Regions from separate parts of the Paraneptunicella aestuarii genome, predicted to be linked through region 4. Evidence: predicted binding sites of a transcription regulator. Region 4 holds the regulator's gene; each other region holds the start of a gene.
What was found. Region 4 encodes FliA, which starts transcription of late flagellar genes. Its sites were predicted from a motif close to CTAAAGNTNNNNNNNNNNNNGCCGATA; they were not measured.

Region 1 (7,286 bases), 1.7 Mb from region 4:
TAGGCTTGTAGATGTAGCCATTTTCATCAGCCATTGGGTGACCCGGTGAATACTCAACCTGCAAAGGCTTCTGACTTTCAACCACACCCAACACCTCAACACCAGTCCCTCTCGTTTGATCCTGATTGGCTTGATCCAATGCAGCAGCAAAAACCGGGTGACGCGCCTTGTATGTTTGATCGTAACTACTGCTGACACTATTCGCGTTTGCCACATTACTGGCTGTTGTATTCAAGCGAACATTTTCTGCATGCATTCCTGTAGCAGCGATATTCATTACATTAAACAGGCTCATGATTAGTGCCCTCCACCTACATTATTTGCCTAAGGCAAAGTCAAAAAACTCTTCGATACCCACCATCATTGGCAGTACCAGCTCGGCAATGATTGCCGCTTATGATGCTTTTTTATTGGAGAAAGCAAACTCCGTACCAATACAAAAAATACCGTTCAAAAAGACTTACTCGCTTATGACTGACCGCCAGTGAGAGCCTTCTTAAAACCTTTAAATTTGCCATCAAGAAACTGCAAGCTGGCTTGGTAACGCAGGCCGTTGTCCAAAAACATATTTCTTTCTTTTTGAACTTCTACGTTATTGCCATCACCTGTATCAGGTTGATTCGTTTCTCTAAACTGAATTTCGCGAGGAAGCGCACTGCTGCTAGCAGACAAGTGTTTTTCGTTTGTTCTGGTCAGGTTGTGCTGCTGCCCATAAGTTGCACTCCTCATTGCTTCCTGAAAATTAATATCTCGCGCTTTGTATCCGGGAGTATTGGCATTAGCGAGGTTTCCAGCAATAACCTCCATGCGGTCATTACGCACGTTAACAGCCCGTTGATGAAAAGCAGTCAGCCTATCTAAACTAATCGCCATTGCTTTACTCCCCTTTGAAATATCTAAAACGAAATTTTTGAAACCGCAGTATGTTTAAAACTAAAGCGTCAAAAATTTATTCAGTTAATGCCAGAATCTGGCTTTGTTGTGACTTTGTCGGATCAAAGCAAACTTGATGCCAAGAATGGGATAGCAAAACAAAAAAAAGGATAGTATTTATATTGAAAGCCTTATAAATAAAGGCTTAAAAGAGAAATGAACTAACAACAAAAACGCTAAATTGGCGCTTTAAAAAAGGAGAGTGATACTCTCCTTTTCAATACACAAAACTACTTCTTGGAGTAATACAATCCAGGCGGGCAACGTATTAAATTGAAGTCGTTTGACAACCCAGACATAGATTCAGAAGCGCCAAGAAATAAAGCCCCTTCGTGGTTTAGTGTCGAGGCGATACGAGACAATATTGTTGATTTCATTTCTGATGAAAAATAAATCAACACATTACGGCAAAACACGATATCAAAACGCCCAAGGGATGAAATAGGATCCAGCAAATTCAACGAACGAAAACTCACCATACGCTTGAGTTCGCTTTTCACCGCCAACACCCCGTCACCCACCGAGTCAAAAAACTGACGCTTACGTTCTTCTGATAAGCCACGAGACAATGACAGGCTATCATAGGCACCTTCTTTACATCTATTCAGCATCTCAGATGAAATATCGGTTCCCAAAATTTGTACTCCGCCAGGAAAGGCACTTGGATAACGACGCTGAAATTCCAACACTGTCATTGCCAGAGAATAGGGTTCCTGTCCGGAAGAACAAGCGGCGCTCCAAATTTTCAGAGGCTGTTTGCGATCCTTAAACTTTGGAAAGATTTCTTCGGCTAAGAGCTGAAAAGGGTAACTATCACGAAACCATAGGGTTTCGTTCGTGGTCATCGCATCAACCACTTCATCAACCAATCCTTTGCATTTTTCATTGACCACTTCATCAACGACATCAGAAAGGTTGATATAACCATGCTTACGCATTAATGGTGAAAGACGACTGCGCACCAAATACTGCTTGTTTTCTCCAAGCACAATACCACAGCGTCGCTCCAGAAAATCTCTAAAGCGCACATAATCGCCATCACAAATCTGTTTATCTGGCACTACGTAAGATTCCTATAAAAAGCTTAATGCCAACAGCGAAGAACACACCGCTTTCAACAAATAGACAGGGTAAGCACCCGGACAGGTGCTTACAAACTTACAACTCATATGAGCGAAAACGAATTCCTAACAGCCTAAAGCATAGACGTATTAGCTAGCATCCATCCACTTTTGAACTGATGCAGCCAATTCATCGGGGTGAAATTTAGCAATAAAGTCGTCTGCACCGACCTTTTGAACCATTGCCTGATTGAAGACGCCACTCAACGACGTATGCAATATTACATGAAGTTTAGCTAACTCAGGCGTACTTTTAATTTCAGCGGTTAAGGTGTAACCATCCATCTCTGGCATTTCAATATCTGAAACCAAAACAGCAACTTTATCTGTTATATCTCCAGTTTCAGATGCGATCTCTTTTAATCTGACCAACGCTTCCCTTCCATCTTTAGCCATCTCAATATCCATACCCAAGCTAGACAATGCCTTTTTAACCTGGCTACGGGCAACAGATGAATCGTCTGCAATAAAGATGATCTTACCGCGAGGGTTTTCTACATGGATATTTTCAGCAAACTTTTGACTCACTTCAGCGTTAGCTGGAGAGATTTCATTCAGAATTTTTTCAACATCCAGAATTTCGATAAGTTCTTTATCAACTTCTGTCACTGCCGTTAGATAACTAGCCTTCCCCGTACCTTCCGGTGGAGGCATTATGGATTCCCAGTTGATATTAATGATACGTTCAACCGATGAAACCAAAAATCCTTGAACCGTTCTGTTGTATTCAGCAATAACAATAAATGCGTTACTAATATCCTGTATCGCTCTTCCCCCTGTTGCCAGGCTCATATCGATAACAGAAATGGTTTGTCCACGAATATGCGCAACACCACGAATCAATGAATTTGATTTGGGAATGCTGGTTAACTGTGGACACTGCAATACTTCTCGCACCTTGAATACATTGATTCCATAGCGCTGTTTGCCTTGTAGCTTGAATAGCAATAATTCAAGTCGGTTTTGGCCTACCAATTGGGTGCGTTGATTTACTGAGTCTAATATTCCAGCCATAAATTCCTCGATTCGAGTCAAACAGGCGCAAAACTTGCAAACAAAACTTTAATAGCCTTTGTTGGTGAATAAAGTTTTGCATACTGCCTGAATATTGACGTTATCAATATTTCGTAAGTTGCCTTATACAAAAGCATAGCCAACTTGAAGACAAACGAACATGAAAAATATACCTGAGATGATGAAAATATTAAAATATTCCTTACTCGGTCTTGCGTTAGCGGTTCAAGGTCACAGTGTTGCACAAGAAAATCCTTCGCATCAACTTGTTGTTGAGGCTGCAGAATCCTTTGTTCGCAACAATATTCCCCAAACGGATGACTCAATTATTACCGTTGAAGCTAATAGCATCGATCCCAGGTTAAATATTCCAGTGTGTCCATTACCATTAGAGGTTTCTAATAGCTCAGGCACACTCATGCAAAGCAATGTCACTGTAAAAGTAAGTTGTCCAAGTAACAATTGGTTCATTTATACAGTAGTTAATGTTAACGAAGTTCAACCTGTGGTAGTTCCTAATACCGCATTATCTCCAGGAAGTGTGTTAACAGCCGATGATTTAGATGTTGTACAGGTTGATAAGAAGCGCTTGCGGGGAAGTACCTACACTAGTGTAGAATCCTTGATTGGCGCGCGCTTGAAACGACGCAGTCGGCCAAATCAACCGATCACTCCAAACATGCTGTGCTTTGTTTGCAAAGGGGACTCTATTGTTATTATGGCGGAAGTATCAGGTATGAAAATAAAAACTTCCGGAATAGCTGAACAAGATGGCAATATTGGTGATACAATCCTCGTTAAGAACCGCCGCTCCAAGAAGGTTATTGACGCGAAAGTAGTCAGCGTTAATCAGGTACAGGTGCATATCTAGTGAAGTCTGCTAGAATGCTGGTTAGCAGTAATGTAAAAGCAAATGTACAAGGGCTTGCGGCATTCCGGGGCAATCTATTGCCGACACCTTTAAATATTGTAAAAACCCTAAAGTTAATTAGAGTTATGCCGATACAAAGGCTGAGGTAATCAAAGTAGTGGAAAATAGTTATGGCTATCAATAATGTAGGCAACACAAATCACAAGCCTCAGTTGGAGAGTCAGAAACTCAATCAACAGCAGCAGGCTCAAAATCAGGCAGCAAGTGCCCAAAAAGCACAAGCTAATGCCGTTGCAGCACCTAGACAAGATTCTGTGTCATTGACTCAGTCTGCCCAGCAGATGACTCAGGTACAGAAGAAAGGCACTGACGCACCAGTGAATCAGGAAAAAGTGGATAAGCTGAAAAAGGCTATCCAAAGCGGGGAATACCGCATTAATCCTGAAGCACTTGCACAGAAAATTGCGAAACTGGAAGCCGACATGTTCGGGCTGTCTAAGAACTAATAACGTTAAGAGCAGTATCCTGAATGTCATTAACTGAAGTCATCACACAACAAATAGCTTTGCTTTCAAAGCTAAAAATGTTGCTTGATAGTGAGCTTCAATTAATCAGCACTCGTGATGCTGAGGCGCTATTGAATTTGGTTGAACAAAAACAAAAAGTGTTAAACGAAATTCAAGAGCAGGATCAACGTATTTCAGAATTGTATGATCCGAACAAACCTCAGTCAGATGAAGTGTCGGCTCTTTTTGAGCAAGCCAAGTCTTTGCTGGAAGATTGTAAATACAGCACAGAAGTGAATTCTAAAGCCGTTGAACAAGGCCAGCTTCGACTAGAGCACCTGCGTAAAGTGCTTATTGAAGCGCGTAATCGTGAGTCAATGACCTACGATAAAAGCGGTCGCGCTCAAGGTGGTACCGCGCTAAAAGGCATTAAAGCCTAGTTTATCTTTCCTTTTTCATCTCCCTTTTCATTTTCTTCTCTACATCTAATATAGAATACTTCCTAGCTATCCAGTTCATACGAACCAATCGCCTAATACGAATCAAGAGATTAATACGAATTAGCCCTGTCTTGCTTAAATAAGCTGATTTGATCTCTTCTCCCATTTTGATTCTTCTACAAATTTAATCATGGCTCTTTGATACCATAAGAAGGAGAAGACCATCATATTTGTTTAGATAAAAAAAGCCCCACCGTACAATGTACTGGTGGGGAACGCTGAAGGAAGGTTTTAACGAAAACCAAATACCAAAATCGGACTAATCTGCTTTTCAAAACGATTAGAAGTAAGTCACGTCCTTAATGCGTCTTGGACGAGACGTTGAAATGTAAATGTCGTATACCTTTCTAAAATCCAGGCTTAATTCCGTTGCATAGGTGTCCTCACCAACGGGATAGGTTTTCACCACTTCTGCCCCACGAATAATGCCTTGCACAGTGGATTTCAAATTCGTATCTGTCATTACCAAGTTAGCTAACGATTGATTGCCGCCAATCTTTTGGCCATACACTTGCTCAGTTAACTCTCGATAGGCATCAAGCTTTGACGCTTTGATTGCCATCAACATCTTTATAGAGTCGCTTTCGCCAGGTTGAGCTGAAACAGGGGCATATCCAACTGCAGTGAGCACAGGATATGATTCGGGTTCAACGTATTCCCATTCCACCTGCTTATCAAAAACCGTCGAACACCCGCTCAAACCGAGTAATCCAACCAATAAACACACCTTGGCATTCATAATGCACCTCTATTTAGCTCAGACAGCGACTACCACTTGTTCTAAACAGCCGCTAAATGTAAACGTCAATGAGCCGACACTTATATCATCTGCACCAACTCAATTTTCTTTAGCCAAGCAATACCCATGCCTAAAAAGACAAGCATTACCATAAATTTAATATTTTTTCTGAATCTTTGTCATTTCGGTATGAAAAATGCTTACTCCCCATCATGCTAACCAACATCGGTTAATAAGCGTCATAAATTGATACATCAAGTTATTAATTAAGCACGATGAGTGCCATGACGGTGAAATTATTGAAATGGTAACGTTATGAATAAACTGATTAAGTTCTGGTTATTATTGAGTCTGTCATCGCTAAGCTTTAGCAGCTCCGCTATTTGGTTTGAGGCGACCGGCCAAGCCGCCATCCATAACAATAACAAAGAAATGGCCAGGCAGCGTGCCACGCAAGAAGCCATTCAACAGGCACTACTTTTTTCAGGAGCCTCTGTGCGTAGTGTGCAAACCATGGCACACGGCTTACTCAAAGATGACCGCTTTGAAGTGCGTGCCAGTGGTGAAGTCAGCAGCATCGAATTGGTTAATGAACTGATAGAAGATGACTATGTCACAGTCACTATCCGAGCTGACATTTTTCCTCAGGACACTCAATGCAAATCCTCAGATTATAAGAAAAGTGTTATTACCACCTGGTTTCCGCTCGAAAACCGTCAACAAGCCGCTTTTGGCAACATTTTCGACATCGGCCAACCCATTGCTGGTTTATTAAAAGAAGAGTTTGATATGTATTCCCGATACGCCGGGATCACCAAAGTCGAATCCTTCTACTTCTCCCCTCATGAACAACAAGTTCAACACCGAGCCATGGATATCGCTCGCAAAAATGGAGGGCAATTTGTATTACTTGGTAGTGTCAAAAATCTGAGCATAGAGGAAGCAGAAGAATCCTACAGCGATTATTTGACGTTTTGGAACAGCAAATCCCCTACCCGCAATATCGCTTTTCACATGAAGCTTATCGACGGCTCCACTGGCGAATTACTCATGGACAAGATATTTAGAAACCGAGTTGAATGGACATTCGACCGTTTTGAATCGGTTGACGTTCGTAGCGGTAAATTATGGGATTCCGCCTTTGGTAACGGCGTAAAACAAATATTGCAAGACATCGCTCAGGAAGTCGATGAAACCGTCAGTTGTATACCCGCCTATGGTCGAATCATAGAAGTAAGAAACAATCAGGTCGCAGCCAATATTGGTTCATCGCAAGGCGTAAAACAGGGGGATGAATTAAAGATCTTCCAAATGCGTCAGTTCTTCACCCCAACCGGCGAACCTCATTACCAGTACGACATCCACCCTGTCACTATGGTGGTCGCCAAGGTCTACCACAATTCATCCGTATTACGTCCTAATAACGGCATGCCTTTGGCAAATATTCAACCAAACGACTTCGTGGTCAGGCAGTAGCACTTTTCTTATACACAGCCTCATGTTTACAATAAAGGCATGAGGCTATTCCTCAAAAAGTCCCCATAGTTTAATGGATAAAACAAGGTCCTCCTAAGACTTAGATGCAGGTTCGATTCCTGCTGG
Region 2 (7,286 bases), 1.5 Mb from region 4:
GGCCTGGGCAGACTTGAACTGCCGACCTCACCCTTATCAGGGGTGCGCTCTAACCAGCTGAGCTACAGGCCTATTGCTTGGTCTTATTCGTTTATACTGCCTTGCTCTGCCTTTGTTCGGTCATTATCAGACGATAACTCCCTTCACAAAGTCATTCGCAGCGTTGTCTAAACGAATAATCACTGCGCAAACCTTATAGCAAGCAGCCGTAGGAATACGACCGTTACCTAAACAGGTACGACTTACTCTTTGCTCTTATTCTCAATAAAACAATCTGTATGGACACTCAGTCAAAAAAGACTAACTTTTCGTAAGGAGGTGATCCAACCCCAGGTTCCCCTAGGGTTACCTTGTTACGACTTCACCCCAGTCATGAAACACAAAGTGGTAATCGCCCTCCCGAAGGTTAGACTAACTACTTCTTTTGCATCCCACTCCCATGGTGTGACGGGCGGTGTGTACAAGGCCCGGGAACGTATTCACCGCAGTATTCTGACCTGCGATTACTAGCGATTCCGACTTCATGGAGTCGAGTTGCAGACTCCAATCCGGACTACGATAGGCTTTAAGGGTTCCGCTCCACATCACTGCTTGGCTTCCCTCTGTACCTACCATTGTAGCACGTGTGTAGCCCATCCCGTAAGGGCCATGATGACTTGACGTCGTCCCCACCTTCCTCCGGTTTGTCACCGGCAGTCTCCTTAGAGTGCCCAACTGAATGCTGGCAACTAAGGACAAGGGTTGCGCTCGTTGCGGGACTTAACCCAACATCTCACGACACGAGCTGACGACAGCCATGCAGCACCTGTCTCAGAGCTCCCGAAGGCACTGAGGCATCTCTGCCAAATTCTCTGGATGTCAAGGGATGGTAAGGTTCTTCGCGTTGCATCGAATTAAACCACATGCTCCACCGCTTGTGCGGGCCCCCGTCAATTCATTTGAGTTTTAACCTTGCGGCCGTACTCCCCAGGCGGTCTACTTAGCGCGTTAGCTTCGCCACGCATCGTTATAAAACAACACACAGCTAGTAGACAGCGTTTACGGCGTGGACTACCAGGGTATCTAATCCTGTTCGCTACCCACGCTTTCGCACATGAGCGTCAGTCTATCTCCAGGGGGCCGCCTTCGCCACTGATGTTCCTCCAGATCTCTACGCATTTCACCGCTACACCTGGAATTCCACCCCCCTCTAAACGACTCTAGTTTGCCAGTTCTAAATGACTCTCCCAGGTTGAGCCCGGGGCTTTCACATCTAGCTTAACAAACCGCCTGCGTGCGCTTTACGCCCAGTAATTCCGATTAACGCTCGCACCCTCCGTATTACCGCGGCTGCTGGCACGGAGTTAGCCGGTGCTTCTTCTGTGGTTAACGTCACAGCTGGCAGGTATTAACTACCAACCTTTCCTCACCACTGAAAGTGCTTTACAACCCGAAGGCCTTCTTCACACACGCGGCATGGCTGCATCAGGGTTTCCCCCATTGTGCAATATTCCCCACTGCTGCCTCCCGTAGGAGTCTGGGCCGTGTCTCAGTCCCAGTGTGGCTGATCTTCCTCTCAGAACAGCTAGAGATCGTCGCCTTGGTAGGCCTTTACCCTACCAACTAGCTAATCTCACTTAGGCTTCTCTTTTGGCGAGAGCTAAAAGCCCCCTTTGACCCTCAGGTATTATGCGGTATTAGCAGTCGTTTCCAACTGTTGTCCCCCTCCAAAAGGCAAATTCCTAAGCATTACTCACCCGTCCGCCACTCGTCAGCAAAGAGCAAGCTCTTCCTGCTACCGTTCGACTTGCATGTGTTAGGCCTGCCGCCAGCGTTCAATCTGAGCCATGATCAAACTCTTCAATTAAATATCGAAATAATAAATTTTTGGTTAGCACTCTTCTAACGAGTGCCCACACAGATTGTCTTATTGAATTGTTAAAGAACAGTTGCTTTCGAAGACCCTCACAACCTTGGCTGAGAACCCCTCGAAGCGGACGCGCATTCTACGTCATCCGTATCATCTGTCAAGCGTTTTTATTTAACTTTTTTCCTTGATGATTTTCTGAAGACGGACATCCTTTTTTCCAGCGTATTGTCAGGGCTATTTGCTCTGTTTTCTGCTGTTCGTCTCAGCGAGGCCGCGAATAATACAGCCATTTTTTGGTAGTTCAACAGTTATTTTTAGATCTTGAATCAAGTGCTCAATAATCATTCAACCAGGGTTAAGTGAGGGGTTATTTATGCTATTTTTGCATGTATGCTTATCCATCGCTAAGCAGGCTGGTGTTATTTAAATAATAAAGTAATATAACCACGCTCCCTTTTAATAATAACAATACGCTAGGTACACACATGAAATCTTCTTTATTTAGAGATGTATCCGTCACAGTCATCATTGCTCTTATCGGATTTTTTATTATTTCGTCCGTTCCTGATATGGCTAACAACATCACATTTGCAATTGGTGCCGTAATTACGGGCATTGTTGTTTCTGTATTAAATAGCAATTCTTCTGAAAGTGTTGAAGACTCAGATGATAACGAAACAACCACACTCTATATTGGCAACCTTGCCTATAAAGTAAATGAAAGTGCTATTAAAAAGCACTTCTCAAAGCTGGGATATGTAAAGTCGGTTCGGCTTATGCAAGATAAGCGCACTGGGCGGAAAAAAGGATTTGGCTTCGTTGAAGTTGCTAATGATGTCGCAGATAAAATGATTAACGAATTTAACGATACAACATTTTATGACCGCACGTTAAAGGTACGCTTGGCGAAAGAACGTAAAGCTCAAGAATAATATTGCTTTAAATATAGAAAAGGCGATTGAAACTATCGAGTCTCAATCGCCTTTTTCTTATCTGCTACTTTTATATAGTCAGTTTTAGCCTTCACTCACAGATGAACTACCTTGCTCACCTGTTGTTTCAGCTCGAGGAAGTCCCTGCTGTAATTTTTGATTAAAGGAATTGAACTGATTAATCGCTTCAAGCAGATCATCCGTTTTTATCCCTTTTACTTTGCTCATTAAGCCATTGACCAAATTGTTAAACTGAGAATCATCCAACAATAACTCTTTAGATTTTTCCATGACATCCATCATGTCTTTCAGATAATCCGCGATAGGCTTGATCTGCTTCATGGGTTGCTGCCCTTGCGAACCTTCACCTTCATCGTTGTAATGAGATACCGTTCCGTATGTTTGCACTACTTGAAGTTGTTCTGTTTTGGACAGCTGTAATGCATATCCGGAAATCTCTTGCTCATTGAAACCTAACTGCAATGCTTTATTGAATGCAGCTTCAACGTCGTTAGAGAAAAATGATTCGGCCAAGTCTTTTACATCGCCAACCAAATCCGCAATTGCGGTCATTTCGTCTTCGTCCAACTCGCCTTTAATATTAAAAGCGATACCACTACGCTCAAAATAATTGAGCTCTTGGAGCAAATTGAGCTTGTTTTCTTGTGGTGAAGCTTCTTGTGGTGAATTGCCCAGCTCAGCATTTTTCGCATCCACAGGGGCTGCACTATTTTGACCGTCACTTTCAGCCGCCTTCGCCGTATTAGTAGACGTTGACGTGTCTTTCTCAGCTTGCTGTTTATCAGCTTCGTCTTCTGATTTTTGATCCGCTTTATCTTTGGCTTTCGGTTGTACCAATGGGATTTGAGTAGAATCAATTAGCTGCTGATTTAACTCTAAACGACGAATATCTTCAAAGCTGATGCTGACTTCATCACCATCTTTGGTCGTAATATGGATCTCACCCGCTTCGGTTCGACTATAACTGACTGACTCACCCACAACCTGAAGATTGTCTTCTTCACCTTCCGGCTTACCAAAAATTTCCGAACGCAGTTTTTCGATGCCATTCTGGATCAACTCAAGACTTTTATTAATGCCTTCATCAATTTCAGCATTCATAAAACCGGCAAGGTCTTTGCGTGCCATATCTACGCCTTTTAAGACACCAGATGTGGCCTGCTCGAACATTGTAGTTAATTTCGCTTCATCAGCGCCGCCCATTTTGGCCGCTTTTATAGCCCCTCCAACAAAGTTAAGCACATTCTTCGCAATTTCTTCAAAATCGAAAAATGACTCTTTTTGCTTCGGCTTTTCAAAGACAGGCTTACCATTGCCAATGCTGATGGTTTGACTAAAAGAAGCACTTAAAACTTTTACACCGATTAAGGCTTTAGAGTTAGCGGTACTTAAAGAAACCTGGGTTTCTTGAACGCGCGTAGCTTGTCTTAAGCCTTCTTCCTGTAATTTTGTTTTAAGTTCTTGATTAGGATGATTATTCTGAGCCTTCTCTCCCGAGACAGACTTTATTTCGCCTAAATTCATGATTGTAACCTCACATACCCTCATCTTTGATTATCGACCATGAGCGCTGATTTTTTAATCCGGAATGCAAAAAAGGCGATATTTGCATTCCGATTATTGGATATAAGCTCCGAACATTGACCTGAATAAGTAAACAGCTACAATCTCCGCCCTTTGATTATAACAACTCACTCGGCAGGAAATAGGTAACTGTATATGCGCCCAACGGATATAAACCCGGATCAATATGACCAGCTCTTACAAGAGAAAACCGCGCATATAGAATCTCTGTTTGCAGATTTTACTCCGCCAAACATTGAAGTGTTTGCCTCCCCTGTGTTGCATTATCGTATGCGCGCTGAATTTCGAATTTGGCATGATGGCGATGACATTTTTCACATCATGTTTGATCCTGAAACAAAAGATAAATACCGCGTCGATCAATTTCCTCCAGGGTCTGTGTTAATCAACAAAGCCATGAAACGAGTGTTGGAAGAAATAAAAAGCAACGACACTTTGCGTCGCAAGTTATATCAAATCGACTACCTTTCCGGGCTCAGTGGCGAATTACTTATTAGTTTGGTCTACCGCAGACCTTTAGATGCAGCCTGGCAGGAAGAAGCCAAGAAGCTGCGCTCAAGGCTACGAGAAGAAATGCATGTTGATCTCATTGGACGCGCAAGAAAACAGAAAATCTTGCTGGACAGGGATTTCATTATTGAAAAGCTACCTGTCGACGGTCACGAATTCACTTTCAAACAAATAGAGAACAGCTTCACTCAACCTAATGCTGCGGTGAATTGCCACATGATACAGTGGGCGAAAAAACAGTCTCAAAATACCAATCACGATTTACTTGAATTGTATTGCGGTGCAGGAAATTTCAGCTTGCCGCTAGCACAATGCTTTAACAAGGTTCTGGCAACGGAAATCGCCAAATCATCAGTTCAAGCGGCACAGTTTAATATTGAGCGCAATGGCATAAGTAATGTAGATATTATTCAAATGTCTAGTGAAGAGCTCTCGGCTCACATTGCAACAGGCGTGAATGCCAAGAAAATGAAAGGCATTGAATGGGCTGATTATAATTGCCAAACGGTATTAGTCGATCCGCCTAGAAGCGGTTTAGACGCCGACACGCTTAATCTGATCAGGCAGTTTGAACGTATTATTTATATTTCCTGTAACCCTCTGACGTTAAAAGAGAATGTCAGTGACTTACAAGATACTCATGAAATACAGCATTTTGCTTTATTTGATCAATTTCCTTATACGCATCATGCAGAAGTTGGGATTTGTCTGGTTAAGAAATAGTGAGCCTTGAATAATACGACTAAAAATAATAACTAAGCGGCTTCATCGCCGATATTTCCGTTTTTAATCTTCTACTTTTAGAGCTCGTTTACGCTGGCACAACTGTAAAGCCCCCAACATAATAAAACGCAGTTGTGCTTCAACTCTTTCAGATATTTCTTTACGTTCCAGTTTGTTTGCATCAATCGCTTCAGCTCCGGCACTAAATACGATTCTCACCATTGCTTCAGCTTGCAACTGTGCATAAGGCTGAAAAAGCTCGGTATGATTTAGCGTGTAATCGGTGAGTTCTTCAACAAAATGCTGCATTTCCCTGGCAACGGCGGCTCGAAACGCGGGAGAAGTCCCTGTATGTTCACGTAATAACAAACGAAACACGTTGGAATTGTCCGCGACATATTCCATAAATGTAGAAACTGACGTATGAATAACGCCACCGCCGGACTCAATTCGAGAGCGCGCTTTTCTCATTAATTGACGCAATGCCAACCCAGCTTCATCCACCAAGGTTAACCCTAATTCATCAATATCCTTGAAGTGACGATAAAAAGAAGTAGGCGCAATTCCCGCTTCACGGGCGACTTCTCGTAGACTAATGCTAGACAAACTTTTATGTGCATCCAGAAGATGAAATGCAGCATCAATAATAGCGCGACGGGTTTTTTGCTTTTGAATGCGTCGGTTTACGGGTCGATTCACGGGTGTTTGTCCTTCTTGGAATATCATAGGATCTTCTGATATCGCAAAAATGTAAAGACGTTGTTGCGCAACTTCATATTGCCATTTAAAATTGGCGTACACTTGTAAACTGAAAATTAGCTATCATATGAAAAAACCACGTCTTATTGTCCTCAACCTTATGGTCTTCATAATAACCGGAGCTATTGCTCTAATCGGCGTACCAATTGAAGGTGTACTAAATGGTTTCGACAGCGTGGAATTGTTTACGACTGTATTTTTAATTTACTTCTCAGGCATGTCGATTACTGCCGGATACCATCGTTTATGGTCGCATAAATCGTACGAAGCCAATTCCATTGTTAAATTTGTGTTTGCCGTTGGCGGCGCCATGGCATTACAAAACAGTATCTTACATTGGTCTTCAGATCACCGTGTACATCACAAACATGTAGATGACAATGACGTAGATCCTTATTCAGCCAAACGTGGCTTTTGGTTCTCACATATAGGCTGGATGTTACGTGAGTATCAGCCGCACCGCTACTCAGATTACAGCAACGTGAAAGATCTTAAGCGTGACAAAATCGTCATGTGGCAGCACAACTATTATCTTCCCATTATGTTATTCGCCAACTTCGGTATTACCGGTTTTATCGGCTGGTTAAATGGCGATGTACTTGGCATGATTTTAATTGCGGGCGTTTTGCGTTTGGTTGTTGTTCACCACGTTACTTTCTTCATCAATTCTTTGGCTCATATCTGGGGCAGACAACCATACACAGACAAAAACACTGCACGTGATAATGATATTTTGGCCTTCTTCACATTTGGTGAAGGCTACCATAACTTTCACCACATATTTGAATACGATTATCGTAACGGAATTAAATGGTGGCAGTGGGATCCAACCAAGTGGTTGATTAGAGGTTTGTCTTATATTGGCTTCACCAAAAACTTGCGTAAATGCCCGGAAGAACGCATTGAGA
Region 3 (7,286 bases), 1.7 Mb from region 4:
GCGTTCTGACATTGAAGATGTCGATTATGCCGTTGCGGTTTCTGAATTAAGTAAACAGGAAACCGCGTTGCAGGCTGCTCAGGCGACATTTTCTCGAGTGACGCAGCTTTCTTTGTTTGATTATATTTAATCAGTTTTTGCTTATAGCTTGATAGTAAGATAGCGCTTACTATCAAGCTAATAATTCTAATCCCGCCATTTGAATAAAATCGTTGATGTAATCCACTTGCCTGTCTTCATTTCTTATCCCTAAAAATATTTGTTTATGAATACCTTCTTCGCCAAAGCGTATCCCCTGAATATTCATTTGTTTTGCGTAATCGCGAATTAACCATCCGGGGAGTGCCGCTACGCCTCTGTTGGCTGCAACCATTTGCAGCATGATTTCAGTGGTTTCAATGATTTTATGCTTTTTGACTGTACATCCGGCAGGCACTAAAAAACGACTGAAAATGTCTAACCGAGAAGGTTCTACCGGATAAGTAATGAGCGTTTCATTGATTAAATCGTGAGGTTGTACATGAGGTTTATCGGCTAAAGGATGATCCCTGGCAACCACAAGTTGATGTTCATAATCAAATACGGGAATAAAATCGACGCCCGGTTTGAACAAAGGATCGGGCGTTACCAGCAAATCAATTTCATATCCTCGCAGTGCTCCCATGCCTCCAAACTGAAATTCCTGTTTTACGTCCATTTCTACGTCTGGCCATTTTTTCAGAAACGGCTCTACCACTTTCAATAACCACTGATAGCAAGGGTGGCATTCCATTCCGATGCGTAAAAGACCTCGCTGACCTTTAGCGATTTGACTTAACAACAATTCGGCTTGTTCAAATTGAGGATTAATTCGATTTGCCAAAGAAAGAATGAGTTTTCCTGCCTGAGTCAGCTTTAATGTTCTTCCCTGTTTTTCCCAGACTTTCATACCTAATTGGTTTTCGAGCTTTTTGATGGCATGACTTAATGCCGATTGAGTTAAATGCAGCTCTTCCGCTGCTTCAGTCACAGTGCCGGTTTTCACAACACTTTGCAAAATGGATAAATGGTAACGTTCTAACATTATTTATGAATGAAATTCATGGGATTCTGAAAATATACCATTTTTATACATGAATTGAGCTCGCTAGCATAGGAGAAAAATAACTGGCGGAGTAGATAATGACCAAAATACATAACCTGGGGTTTCCTCGAATTGGGGCAAACAGAGAATTGAAATTTGCAGTTGAGAAGTATTGGCAAAACGAAAGTTCGCTTGAAGAATTGCTGCTTGTGAGTAACCAAATTAGTCATGAGAATATTGAACTTCAGGCGAATCTGGATTTTGTGCCTGTTGGCGATTTTTCCTTGTATGACCACGTGTTGGATCATAGTTTCTTGTTGGGAAATATAGCCTCTCGTTTTATCCGAGATAATGAAGCGTCAATAGATAGTTATTTTCGTGCCGCGAGAGGCAGAGCTCCAGCGGATGGCGCTTGTTGCAATACTGCCGCAGGGGAAATGACAAAGTGGTTTGACACCAACTATCATTTCATTGTGCCGGAAGTGTCTGCTGACACTCGTTTCACCTTAAATGCCGATGCGCTGATCAAGAATATTCAGCAAGTACGTTCCCAAGGCTATGAAGTGAAACCCGTTTTGCTTGGGCCTTTGACTTATCTATATTTGAGTAAAGCAAAGGATGATATTGATCCGTTGTCGCTATTGGAACCCTTGATTACTGTCTACTCCGAATTACTGGAGAAGCTGGTTCGAATTGGCGTTGACTGGGTACAAATGGATGAGCCTGTTCTGGTACTGGAGCTGTCTGAAAAATGGAAGTTGGCATATCGCTACGCTTATAAATGCTTCAGTCATTCAAGCCCTAAATTGCTATTAACGACTTACTTTGGTGATTTGGGCGACAACCTTGAATTAGCGACGCAATTGCCCGTTGCTGGATTACACATTGATGCAGTGCGTGGGCGAGATTCTGTCGAGGATGTTTTAAATGCGTTATCTAATGACAAAGTGTTATCGCTGGGTGTGATTGATGGACGCAATATCTGGAAATCGGATCTCAACAAAATACTGGATTGGGTCGAGCCTATTGCTCTGAAAAGACAAAACCAGCTTTGGCTAGCGCCCTCCTGTTCATTACTGCATGTTCCGGTTGATTTAGATGTTGAGCAACATATCGAACCAGACATTAAGCAGTGGTTAGCCTTTGCAAAACAGAAGCTTCAAGAGCTGTGTATTTTGGGAAAAGCGTTGAAAAAAGGGCGGCAATCGGTTGCAGTAGAGCTGGCTGATAACGCTGAAGCCATTGCGTTACGTAAAGGTTCTTCCAGAGTTCATAACCCGGTTGTGCAACATCGTATGCAAAATGTCAGTTCTGCTGATTATGAGCGCCAAAGTACCTATGATGTGCGTAGAGAAAAACAGGATATTCGTTTTAACTTGCCGCGTTTTCCCACAACAACGATCGGTTCTTTTCCGCAAACCAAAGAGATCCGTCGCGCTCGTCGAGATTTTAAACGAGGAGAATTGAGCGAAGCTGAGTACAAGTCTTTCATCGAATCACAAATTGATGATTGCATTCAGAAACAGGAAGAACTGGATCTGGATGTATTTGTTCATGGTGAAGCCGAACGTAATGACATGGTTGAGTATTTCGGTGAACAACTGGATGGATTTGTGTTTAGCCAGTTTGGTTGGGTTCAGTCCTATGGTTCCCGTTGCGTTAAGCCGCCCATTATTTTTGGAGATGTTTCTCGTCCGAAGGTCATGACGGTTGAATGGACTCGATATGCGCAGTCGCTTACCGACAAACCCATGAAAGGTATGTTAACGGGGCCTGTGACTATTCTTAACTGGTCTTTTGTGCGAGATGATCAACCGAGAGCTGATACCTGTAAGCAAATTGCATTAGCTATTCGTGATGAAGTACAGGATTTGCAAGCGGCGGGGATTCGTATGATCCAGATAGATGAAGCGGCACTAAGAGAAGGATTGCCGCTGAAAAAATCCGATTGGCATGAGTATTTACAGTGGGCGGTTGATGCTTTTCGTTTGTGCGCCAATGGTGTGGAAGACGACACCCAAATTCACACTCATATGTGTTATTCCGAATTTAACGATATCATTGAATCCATCGCACGCCTGGATGCTGACGTGATTACCATAGAAACTTCCCGTTCCGATATGGAATTGCTGGACGCTTTCGATAGTTTCTCGTACCCCAATGATATTGGCCCGGGAGTATACGATATTCATTCACCTAATATTCCAAGCGTGGAAGAGATGCTTTCTCTACTGCAAAAGGCGGCAGAAAAACTGCCGGTGAAACAGCTTTGGATCAATCCTGATTGTGGTTTGAAAACTCGTCGTTGGGAAGAAGTGATACCTGCTTTGCAAAATATGGTGACCGCAGCCAAGCAGTTACGCACATTATTCAAATAAATAAATTGATTGTGAGTGGCGATGGCAAGGACATTCCTTGCCATCTCCTTATTTCTAATCGTTTTCTAATTTTAATTTGGCTAAATAGATCTGGCAGCGCTGATTTTCATGAGTGGAGTAGTAGCTCAGCAAAGCATGGTCATCATGGATAACCAAACCTGGATAGGCATTGTCGCCAGCGGAAGGAAGTATCAGTTGACGTGTCAATTTTCCAGAATCTAATTCAAGAGTTGAAACCACGGTTCTTGGTTGACGATTTAACCATTGTCTGCCGGATACTAACAGGGTGTTAGAGTTAAGCGGTTGCATTACCGGGCTGGCATAGTATTCACCAAGATCTTGCCATTGCCATTGAGTATAAGGGGGCTTTGAACGGCCTAATTGCGCTGTACAAGAATCAGCATCTCTGCGGATCAAAGCATACATGACACCGTCGTTATCAACATGGATATCTGATTCATTTGGATAGCCAAGGCCATGTTTTTGTAAGCTCATTACTGAGGCTTTTTTGAGTTCAAATGTTCTTCCTGGAACGCCGGCATATAAATCCAGTGCTTGCTCTACTCTGTTGTAAGCCAGTCCATAAGCATTGTTGGTATACCATCTCAAGCGCCAAAGCCACCAGTAGCTTGGGCCGAAAAATTGAGGTTGTGACCAGCTTTTGCCATTCACTGAGTACCAAACCATTGAACGCGTCCATCGAGTACGATTTTCTTCATCAGCAAATCGCGCATAGCTGATGAGCATTAAACGACCATCAGGAGCAATGGTTAGTTTGGGATCTCTTAAATCGGCTTTGGAAACAGTTAAAGTATCAGACCAAATTTTGTCGCCTTCTTCGTCCAAAGTCAGAATTTTGATTCTGCCATCTGCGCTAATGTGATTTGTTGCTTCTCTAAAACAACAGAAATATTCATTTTTGAATTCACATAAATCGGTAAATGCATTGTGGCGAGGTGATTGCCAGATCGATTTTACCCACTCTATTTTCATTTTTTCAGATCTTTTTTACGCAATTTAAATTGCTCGATAAGCCGCATGTTATCAGGCATTTATCTTCCTTAATAGTCAGAAAATTGGCACTTGAAAAATTCACAGATGAAGAAATTTTGGATTTTTTACTAAAGGGAAATCTGGCTGCGTCGATAACCTAAGCGAGAGAGCCAGTGACAGTAAATACTATTAGGTAACTTACTGTTTTTATTAACCATATGACGATTATTATCGTCAGGTACCAGTGTATATTTAGAAAAGCACTGGGAGATTAAGAGTGTAGGAGGGACAGTTATGTCCGGTTTATATGTAAATACCAACGTATCTTCATTGAACGCACAGCGTCAATTATTCAACTCTGGAAATGCTTTAGGCACTTCATTCGAAAGATTATCATCAGGTTTCCGTATTAACCGCGCTGCAGACGATGCTGCTGGTTTGCAAATCACGGATCGTATGACTTCTCAAATTCAAGGTCTTAACCAAGCTGTTCGTAACGCGAACGATGCTATTTCTCTTGCGCAAACTGCTGAAGGTGCGTTAGGTGAGGTAACAAATGGCTTACAACGTATTCGTCAACTAGCTGTTCAATCACAAAATGGTATCAACACTTCTGCAGACCGCTTGGCTTTGCAAAAAGAAGTATCAGCAATCAAGGCAGAAATCAGCCGTGTTGCACAAACAACTCAATTCGCAGGCGTTAACGTACTAAGTGGTGGCTATTCTGCTGCTTTCCTGGTTGGTGCAAACGCAGGTCAGACTATTTCTGTTAACTTGTCTCGTACTGGTGGCTTCGGTGCTTCTGGTCTGAGCTTGACTAACACTACCGTTGCGACTCATGCTGGTGCTTCTGCCGCGATTGCTTCTATCGACGCAGCGATTTCTACTATCGGAGCTACCAGAGCTGACTTGGGTGCGCTGCAAAACCGCTTCCAGTCTACTATTCGTAACTTGAGTAACATCTCTGAAAACGTATCAGGCGCTCGTTCACGTATCCGTGATACTGACTTCGCAACTGAAACTGCTGAGTTGACTCGTAACCAGATCATCCAACAAGCCAGTACAACTGTATTGAGTCAGGCGAACCAACGTCCTCAAGCTGCATTGTCATTGTTAGGATAATCGCTCATTAAAAGTTCTGTCTGAACTGAGGACGCCAGGAGGTAGATTTCAGGAAGAGGTAAAAGTCAGACAGAACAGAGCAACGCTCACTCACTCCAATCGTGAGCATAGGCCGGGGAAAATCCCCGGCCAACCTTTTAAAAAACGAACTGAAAAGAAGAAAAATACACCAAATTAATCACCAATAGGCTACAAAATATTATTTATAACTAATTGAAAAATAAGACTATTCAAAAAAACTTATTTTTTTTCTAAAGTAATTTTTGCTTCTCGACGATACATAGAGCAAAGGCACTGAGCAATTAACAAAAATAACAAGCCAGAGCCAAGATAAGAGTCAATAAAAAAACAATAAAAACCAGACCTTATCAACCAGACCACAAACAAAAATAACAATTGGTCTGTTGCTTATAAAAATCGTTAGGAGAAACAAAAATGAGCTTATTCGTAAACACTAATGTGTCGTCGTTGAATGCGACACGCCAATTGTTCAATTCAAATATTGCATTAAGTACAGCATTTGAACGTTTATCTTCTGGTTTCAGAATCAACAGTTCAAAAGATGACGCAGCTGGTCTACAAATTTCAGACCGTATGACTGCCCAAATCCAAGGTTTAAACCAGGCTGTTCGTAACGCAAATGATGGTATTTCGCTAGCGCAAACCGCAGAAGGTGCGTTATCTGAAACAACTACTGCTTTACAACGTATTCGTGTGTTGGCAGTTCAATCACAAAACGGTATCAACTCATCAGCCGACCGCTTGGCACTACAAAAAGAAGTGTCTGCATTAAAAGCTGAAATCAGCCGTATTGCTTCAACAACTCAATTTGCCGGTGTGACTATTCTGAATGGAGCTTATTCTGCTGTATTCCTGGTAGGTGCCAACGCAGGCCAGTCAATTAGCGTCAATATTTCTCGTGCTGGTGGTGGTTATGGTGCATCCGGTTTGGGATTGGCCAATACGACGGTAGCGACAGCGCAAGGTGCATCGGCAGCAATCACCGCAATTGATAGTGCAATCTCTGTTATCGGCGGTGTTCGTGCAGACCTTGGTGCAATTCAAAACAGATTTCAATCAACCATTCGTAACCTGAGCAGCATCTCAGAGAACGTATCAGCGGCAAGATCTCGCATCAAAGATACAGACTTTGCCGTCGAGACGGCAGAATTGACCCGTACCCAAATCTTGCAACAAGCGAGTACAACGGTGCTGAGTCAGGCGAATCAAAGACCACAAGCGGCATTAAGTCTACTGGGTGGTTAATCCAGATAGACAGCTTCCTTGAACGATAGTTACGGTGTAAGGAAATACAGTAACTATCGAAAAATAAAAGGAAAAGTTGGGTAGCAAATAACGGGGAAAAGCTGCACCTGACTAAAGATCGCAAGCGTTTTATTACCGGACATTTTTTAAAGACTATGTATTGAGGCAAGGATTGCCGGGTTATTCCGTGGCTTCTGGGGTAACAGCTGACTCACAGAACCAACGCCAGGAGGTAGTGAGGTATTGAGGTATTAGGCCATCAATCCTGTAAGTCAGCCAGAGCAAACGCTCCCTTTTAGCATAGGCTTTTGTTGTTTAAATGCCCAGCTAATTGTCTGTCAGAAAACCGTCAGACATAAACTAAAAAGCACATAGTGTGCCAACAATTAAAAAAACTGAGCAACCTTGAATAAAACAAATAACAAAATCAAGGTAAAAACGTTAGGAGAAAAGCCATGAGCTTA
Region 4 (7,286 bases):
TGACTGGCTCAGGAGCCTCATCGTCCTCGGAACCGAACTTGCCCTTACCATGTAATTGATCCAATAACGCTTCGAATTCGTCATCGGTAATATCTTCATCGACATGACCTTTAGGGGAAGGGCCTTTTTTACCAGCCTCTTCATCCTTACCTGGGGCACCGTTAGGTCCATGAAGTTCGTCTAATAGTTTCTCAAATTCATCTTCGGAAATTTCGTCAATACCGCCATCACGACTATCAGAAGAGTCATCATCTTCACCAAATAAATCAAGCCCCAGATCGTCATCATCAACATCAGGAACTATAGGTGATGATGCAGGCTCTGGCGCAACAGAAACTTCTTCATCCTTGCTTTGAGGTTGACTCAATCTATGCAGGGTTTCCAACAATTCAGGAGACGCGGGTTGTAAAGGCTCTCTGGATTTGACACTTTGGAACATTTCAACAACAACATCTGTTGCCTGCAGAATGACATCCATTAATTCAGGAGTTAGCTTGCGCTGTCCATTACGCATTACGTCAAAAACGTTCTCTGCGCCGTGACAAACATCTACCAGTTCAGTCAGCGATAAGAAACCCGCCCCACCTTTTACAGTGTGATAGCCACGGAATATCGCATTCAACAAATCTGAATCTTCGGGATTATTTTCCAGATCGACGAGTTGTTCTTGTAGTTGCTCCAGAATCTCTCCGGCCTCGACCAAAAAGTCCTGAAGGATATCCTCGTCCAAGTCAAACGACATATATCAGTTCCCCCTAGAAACCCAAGCTTGAAAGAAGATCGTCAACATCATCCTGACCAGTCACAACATCATCTCGGCTTTCGGCGTCAATAATAGGACCTTCAGGAGATTGGGCTGCTTTCTCTCTCTTTTCTTTTTTAGAGGTTTCACTCACCTCTGGCTCACCGAACACTTTTAATACGTTAACCAGGCTGTCTTCAACTTCCTTCACCAACTCAATAACTCGGCGAATGACCTGACCGGTTAAGTCCTGATAGCCTTGAGCCATCAACACTTCAGTTAGCAAGCCTGTTAATTGGGAAGAGTCATTACTGGACTCTTCCAGAAACTTATCAACACTATGGCATAATGCTTTAAATTCACCCAATTCCAATTGGCGAGACATGAGTTTCTTCCATTGGGGAAGAATACCATTAATATCAGCGCACATTTTCTCGGCAATGGGCATACTACTTTCAACAGCATCCATGGTTTGGTTCGCTGCCTGCTCGGTAGTTTCAATAACATAGTTTAGACGAGACTGAGCATCGGGAATGTCTTCTGTCGCCAAGTCAGCAATTCGAGAATCAATGTTGAAACTATTCAATGAATCGTGCAACTGGCGTGTCAATTTTCCGACTTCCGCAAACAATTCCATGGAATCCTGAATTTTAGTCGCTTCCAACAAGGCGGTGGCGGCATCGTTGTCGCCAGCTTCCAAAAACTCAACTAATTGTTTGGCGTCGTCTAACGACATAGGTGCATTTGTAGCGGAGCTCATAAGACTTCACCTCTGTATTGCAGGTTCAGCCGGAACTAACCCAAGCGCTCAAAAATTTTGTCAAGCTTTTCTTTCAAGGTCGCAGCTGTAAATGGTTTAACAACGTAGCCATTCACGCCAGCCTGAGCCGCTGCAACAATCTGTTCTTTCTTAGCTTCTGCTGTCACCATTAAAACAGGAGTATGTTTCAAATTATCATCAGCTCTGATTGCACGAAGCAAATCAATTCCTTGCATACCAGGCATGTTCCAATCTGTTACCACAAAGTCAAAATCGCCTTGTTGTAACATCGGCAGAGCAGTGCTTCCATCGTCTGCTTCTTGCACATTGGTGAAACCCAAGTCTTTTAATAAGTTTTTAATGATACGTCTCATTGTCGAAAAGTCGTCAACAACAAGAATTTTCATATTTTTATCCAAAACCGCCTCCAAAAAGGACCAGACCAACAGCTATTATTGTACTTATTTATTCTGCTTGCCAAGCCTGCATACGAGATTTAAGTCTAAGCATTGCCTGACTATGTATTTGACTGACTCGAGATTCACTGACTTCCAATACTTCACCAATCTCTCTGAGGTTCAGTTCCTCGTCATAATACAAAGAAAGTACTATCGCTTCACGCTCTGGCAAGGTTGTAATGGCATTTGCCAATGCCTTCTGGAACTCCCCCTGCATTAAATCATCCAGAGGGCGATCACTACCTTTATTATTTTCCGTTGTTAATACATCTTCCGTGACACCCAAATCTTCAATTCCCACCATTTTGCCTGAATTTACTTCATGCAGCATTTGGTGATATTCATCTAATGATACGCCCATTTTCTCGGCGATATCAGTATCTTTTGCATCGCCTCCGGTTTCGCGCTCAACAGCATGAATGGCTTCAGCTATGGCACGTCCATTTTTATGAACGGAACGAGGTGTCCAATCACCTTTACGAATATCATCAAGCATAGCGCCTCGAATTCGTATCCCGGCGAAAGTTTCAAAGCTGGCGCCTTTACTTCCATCGAAGTTACGCGCAGCTTCCAATAAGCCAATCATGCCGGCCTGAATTAAGTCTTCAACAAGAACACTGGCTGGCAATCGAGCCATCAAATGGTGAGCAATACGCTTTACTAATGGTGCGTGTTGCTCGACCAATTGCTGCTTATTATCTAATTGTTGATACGCCGCTGCTTTGTTATTCACGCTTGGTCACTTACCGCCTGTTGTTTCACCAACTGTTCCAGGAAAAACTCCAAATGACCTCCTGGTTGTGCAGGAATCGGCCAAGTCAATGCTGTTCTGGCCAAATTCATAACTGCCACAGAAGCTGGCGAATTGGGAAACGCTTCCACTATAGCTTTTTGCTTACGTACCGCCTTGCGAATATTTTCATCATAAGGAATGGTCGCAACTAATTCCAGAGCCACATCCAAAAATCGGTTTGTTACTTTGGATAGTTTAGCAAATAACTCCTGACCTTCTCGTACATTTCGCACCATATTGGCAACAATCTTAAAACGAAACACACCATGGTCACGATTTAATAACTTCATTAATGCATATGCATCGGTTAAGGATGTTGGTTCATTACAAACAACAACCAACACATCCTGCGATGCCCGGGCAAAGCTTAATACCATGCCGGAAATACCCGCCGCTGTATCAACAATAAGTACATCAACAGGTGTACGTAATTCACTAAACGCCCTTATTAAGCCAGCATGTTCTGCGGGCGTCAATTCAGTCATAGACTGTGTACCTGACGTTGCTGGCGCAATTTTAATTCCGTGAGGGCCTTCTACAAGAATTTCGTCCAGAGTACATTCACCAGACAAAACATGCGAAAGATTTTTCACTACACGCAATCCCAGCATAACATCGACATTGGCTAAGCCCAAATCGGCATCTAACACCAATACGCGTTTACCTAATTTAGCCATTGAAATAGCAGTATTCAAGGTAATGTTAGTTTTACCAACACCCCCTTTTCCGCCTGTAACGGCAATAACTTTAGTTAAGCTAGGCTGGTTCATTTTTCTCAAACTGCTTGCTTGATCCTCGATCATACTGCGACTGCTGATTGTTTAAATTGTTCTGCCGTAGTATGCGGTAAACAGTATTTTTTATAAAGCTTTGCTGCTGCCGATACCAAATATTTTGCTTCTGCCAACTTCAAATCTTCCGGAACCCGCTGCCCATCAGTCAGGTAACTCACAGGTACCCGCTTCTGAATAGCAACACTTACTGCTTCACCAAGGCTGTAACATTCATCCAACTTTGTAAATATACAACCTTTCATCATATCTTGCTGAAAAGCTGTAAAAGTTTGTTCAAGCACTTGCCTTTGAGTATTCGCCTGAACCACCAGATACATATTAATATCAGCATTTGTTTTACTGCTCAATGCTTCTAACTGTTTGATTAATCTGGTGTCTCTTTGACCAAACCCTGCAGTATCTATTAATACTAATCTCTTATTACGGAATTGATACAAAACATCTGATAACTCTTGTGCGTTTGATGCTTTTTTAACCGGACACCCCAGAATTTTGCCGTAAGTTGCCAGTTGGTCATATGCCGCAATACGATAACTGTCAATTGTTACCATAGCCACTTGATCTGCGCCATGTTTTTGTGCGAATTGTGCAGCTAATTTCGCAATTGTTGTTGTCTTACCGCAACCGGTAGGGCCAACCAAAGCAACAACACCTCCTTTTTCAAGGATATCGTTAGAGCCTGTTTTCAAGCGGTTAGCCAATAATTTAAGAATAAACAACCAGGCTTCACGCTCATCACAATTCTCAGGCGCATAGGACACAACCTCTTCCGCCAAGTCACGGTTAATTCCCATGTCTAACAAGCGAGAGGTTAAATAGGCTTGTAAAGGATGACTACGCTTCTTTTCCTGATTAATAAGACCAGATACCTGAAATTCCAAGACATCTCTTAAAGATTTTAATTCCTGGCGAATATCATCCATCGCACTGTTGCTAACAGGCTCTTGTGGCAAATCACGTTTAGTATGGGCAGACATCGCCGTGACGTTACTTGCAGGTTCTTTCGATGTGGCTACCGACATTTTCGCTGCAGCTGCTGGCTGATAGGGAGCACGTTGATTTCTCAATTCAGGCACTTCAGCATCAGCAGATTGAGTGCCTGTTGCTTTATATTGCTTTTCCAACAAGGCTTTCAAACTATCGGAGCCCGATTCGCCAATGACTTCACTTAATGTAGGCGAACGCTTTCCTTTAGGAGCGACAGGCGCTTTAGCCAATTCAGGAATAGGATTAGACGCAACTGGCTTAGGCGTACCCATTTTTGGCGCTGGCTCTTTGTCGTAAGCTGCGACAATCTCAATACCATCACCCACTTTTTTATTTGACATGATAACGGCGTCGCCACCTAGCTCTTCTTTTACCTGATTTAGAGCGTCGCGCATGTCTTTACCATAAAAGCGTCTAATTTTCATACGTCACCTTCGTACTTTGGTCAGCTTATTGCCCAATAGAGCTGACAATCTTAATTTGCTTGTCGTCAGGAACTTCTTGATACGACAACACATGCAATCCAGAGATACTATGTTTCAAGAATCGGGAGAGAACCGGACGTAACATGCCCGATGTCAATAATATGGCAGGCTCACCTTCTAGCTCTTGTTGCTGTGAAGCCTCTGATATTGAGCTCTGGAGCCTTTCAGCTAATCCAGGTTCGATGCCAGCGCCATCTTCTCCCCCAGCTTGCAACGACTGATGCAACATCTGTTCCAACTCTGGAGCCAAAGTAATGACAGGTATCTCTTTATTGCCGCCATTAACCTCTTGAAGAATCAAACGTTTCAGGGCGATACGGACTGCAGACACCAATACATCAGGGTCTTGGCTCTTAGGCCCATACTCGGACAAGGTTTGAATAATGGTACGTAAATCACGGATCGGAACACCTTCATACAATAGCGTTTGCAATACGCGCACTACGGTACTTAGAGGAAGAATGTCAGGCACTAAACCTTCAACCAGTTTCGGATTGCTCTTGGCCAGCATATCCAACAATTGCTGTACTTCTTCATAACCCAACAACTGATAAGCGTTATTCGTTAACAACTGGCTTAAATGCGTAGCCACAACAGTAGCCGCATCCACAACGGTATAACCCAATGTTTGAGCATGTTCGCGTTGCTCAGGACGGATCCAGACAGCATCCAATCCAAAGGCAGGATCATGAGTCGGTGTGCCATCCAGCTTACCAAAAACTTGTCCCGGATTAATCGCCAACTCGTCATCATGGCTAATTTCCGCTTCACCTACGCTAACACCCATCATAGAGATGTTGTAAGTATTCGGGGTTAAATCCAGGTTATCGCGAATATGTACAGGTGGAATAAGGAAGCCCAGCTCTTGCGACAATTTCTTACGTACGCCTTTAATACGTTGCAGCAATTCACCACCTTGCGCTTTATCGACTAATGGAATTAAACGATAGCCCACTTCCAAACCAATGGTGTCAACCTGTTGTACGTCATCCCAGCTAAGCTCTTTTACTTCAACCGGTTTATGAGATTTCTCAGGTAAGTTATCAGTCACAGCAGGAGCAGCTGCCGCTTTCGCAGCCTGCTTTTTATCCCAGTAAGCATAACCAGCAACCAAAGCACTAAAACCAAGGAACGCCAAATGAGGCATACCCGGTACAATACCCATCACAAACAAAATACCTGCCGTTACCCATAAAGCACGCTCATTACCTAATTGCTCTTTCATGACCGAACCCATTTCCTGGGTGTCATTCTCACGCGTTACGATAATCGCAGTAGCAACAGACAATAATAGTGAAGGGATTTGTGCAACCAAGCCGTCACCAATAGTTAGCAAGGTATAAATTTCAATCGCGTCAGAAAATGCCAAACCATGCTGGATCATGCCGATGAACAGGCCGCCAACTACGTTGATCAACATAATGAACAAACCTGCGACAGCATCACCTTTTACGAATTTTGACGCACCGTCCATCGAACCGTAAAAATCCGCTTCTGCGGTTATTTCTTCACGACGCTTACGCGCTTCATCAGAATCAATAAAACCAGCATTCAAATCGGCATCAATGGCCATCTGCTTACCAGGCATGGCGTCCAATGTGAAACGTGCACTCACCTCTGAAATACGTCCCGCACCAGCAGTAACAACCTTAAAGTTGATGATCAACAAAATGGCAAATACAACAATACCAACAGCGAAGTTACCACCAATAACAACCTCACCGAACGCTTGGATAACTTTACCAGCCGCATCACCACCTTCATGGCCTTCCAGTAATACAACACGGGTAGAGGCGATATTCAGCGCCAATCTCAATACCGTTGCAATTAGCAGAATAAATGGGAATAAGCCAAACTCGACCGGCTTCTTGGTAAAAACAGAAACCAAAATTACGACCAGAGACAGCGCGATATTGAAACTAAACAGGATATCCAGCAGGAATGCTGGCATGGGTAAGATAACCATTCCCATGATCGCCAGAAGAACAATCGGCGCACCCAATCCCTGAGTAATCTGCTTAACCTGGTTTGGATCAATTCTATTTAGGTAATTAGCCAGTTGCATAGAGGTTGTGCTTAACAAAAATTGACAAGTGTCTGGTTAAAGCAATTTACTTGCCAATTCCAGATATCAATTAAATACACAACTCCAAAGGCTTATCAGATAAGGCGTGAAGAAATATTAGTCAGGCACAATGTGCATGTAATTAATATCGTTTTAATGTAATAAACGCACTCGCGCAAATTAGTGACGTAATTCTGGCGGT

Region 1: flgM (flagellar biosynthesis anti-sigma factor FlgM) is a predicted target of FliA. The motif match lies at 4,047-4,073, and genes of this name have one in related genera.
Region 2: KIH87_RS03040 (DUF5610 domain-containing protein) is a predicted target of FliA. The motif match lies at 4,358-4,384, and genes of this name have one in related genera.
Region 3: KIH87_RS03760 (flagellin N-terminal helical domain-containing protein) is a predicted target of FliA. The motif match lies at 4,563-4,589, and genes of this name have one in related genera.

Annotation. Positions count from the first base shown of each region.
Region 1 is NZ_CP074570.1:896,732-904,017, reverse strand. It holds gene flgC (flagellar basal body rod protein FlgC) at 1-295, opposite strand, end outside; gene flgB (flagellar basal body rod protein FlgB) at 469-873, opposite strand; gene KIH87_RS03685 (CheR family methyltransferase) at 1,164-1,994, opposite strand; gene KIH87_RS03680 (chemotaxis protein CheV) at 2,145-3,068, opposite strand; gene flgA (flagellar basal body P-ring formation chaperone FlgA) at 3,229-3,939, shown strand; gene flgM (flagellar biosynthesis anti-sigma factor FlgM) at 4,110-4,445, shown strand; gene KIH87_RS03665 (flagella synthesis protein FlgN) at 4,469-4,885, shown strand; gene KIH87_RS03660 (LPP20 family lipoprotein) at 5,226-5,684, opposite strand; gene KIH87_RS03655 (flagellar assembly protein T N-terminal domain-containing protein) at 6,000-7,160, shown strand; tRNA gene KIH87_RS03650 (tRNA-Arg) at 7,220-7,286, shown strand, end outside.
Region 2 is NZ_CP074570.1:714,921-722,206, reverse strand. It holds tRNA gene KIH87_RS03055 (tRNA-Ile) at 1-72, opposite strand, end outside; rRNA gene KIH87_RS03050 (16S ribosomal RNA) at 312-1,846, opposite strand; gene KIH87_RS03045 (RNA recognition motif domain-containing protein) at 2,335-2,781, shown strand; gene KIH87_RS03040 (DUF5610 domain-containing protein) at 2,866-4,326, opposite strand; gene trmA (tRNA (uridine(54)-C5)-methyltransferase TrmA) at 4,522-5,619, shown strand; gene fabR (HTH-type transcriptional repressor FabR) at 5,683-6,318, opposite strand; gene KIH87_RS03025 (acyl-CoA desaturase) at 6,446-7,286, shown strand, end outside.
Region 3 is NZ_CP074570.1:914,332-921,617, forward strand. It holds gene flgL (flagellar hook-associated protein FlgL) at 1-130, shown strand, start outside; gene KIH87_RS03745 (LysR family transcriptional regulator) at 173-1,063, opposite strand; gene metE (5-methyltetrahydropteroyltriglutamate--homocysteine S-methyltransferase) at 1,162-3,441, shown strand; gene KIH87_RS03755 (hypothetical protein) at 3,496-4,434, opposite strand; gene KIH87_RS03760 (flagellin N-terminal helical domain-containing protein) at 4,729-5,556, shown strand; gene KIH87_RS03765 (flagellin N-terminal helical domain-containing protein) at 5,992-6,822, shown strand; gene KIH87_RS03770 (flagellin N-terminal helical domain-containing protein) at 7,278-7,286, shown strand, end outside.
Region 4 is NZ_CP074570.1:4,092,540-4,099,825, forward strand. It holds gene KIH87_RS15805 (chemotaxis protein CheA) at 1-742, opposite strand, end outside; gene KIH87_RS15810 (protein phosphatase CheZ) at 756-1,502, opposite strand; gene cheY (chemotaxis response regulator CheY) at 1,538-1,921, opposite strand; gene KIH87_RS15820 (RNA polymerase sigma factor FliA) at 1,968-2,693, opposite strand; gene KIH87_RS15825 (MinD/ParA family protein) at 2,690-3,556, opposite strand; gene flhF (flagellar biosynthesis protein FlhF) at 3,553-4,959, opposite strand; gene flhA (flagellar biosynthesis protein FlhA) at 4,985-7,084, opposite strand; gene flhB (flagellar biosynthesis protein FlhB) at 7,265-7,286, opposite strand, start outside.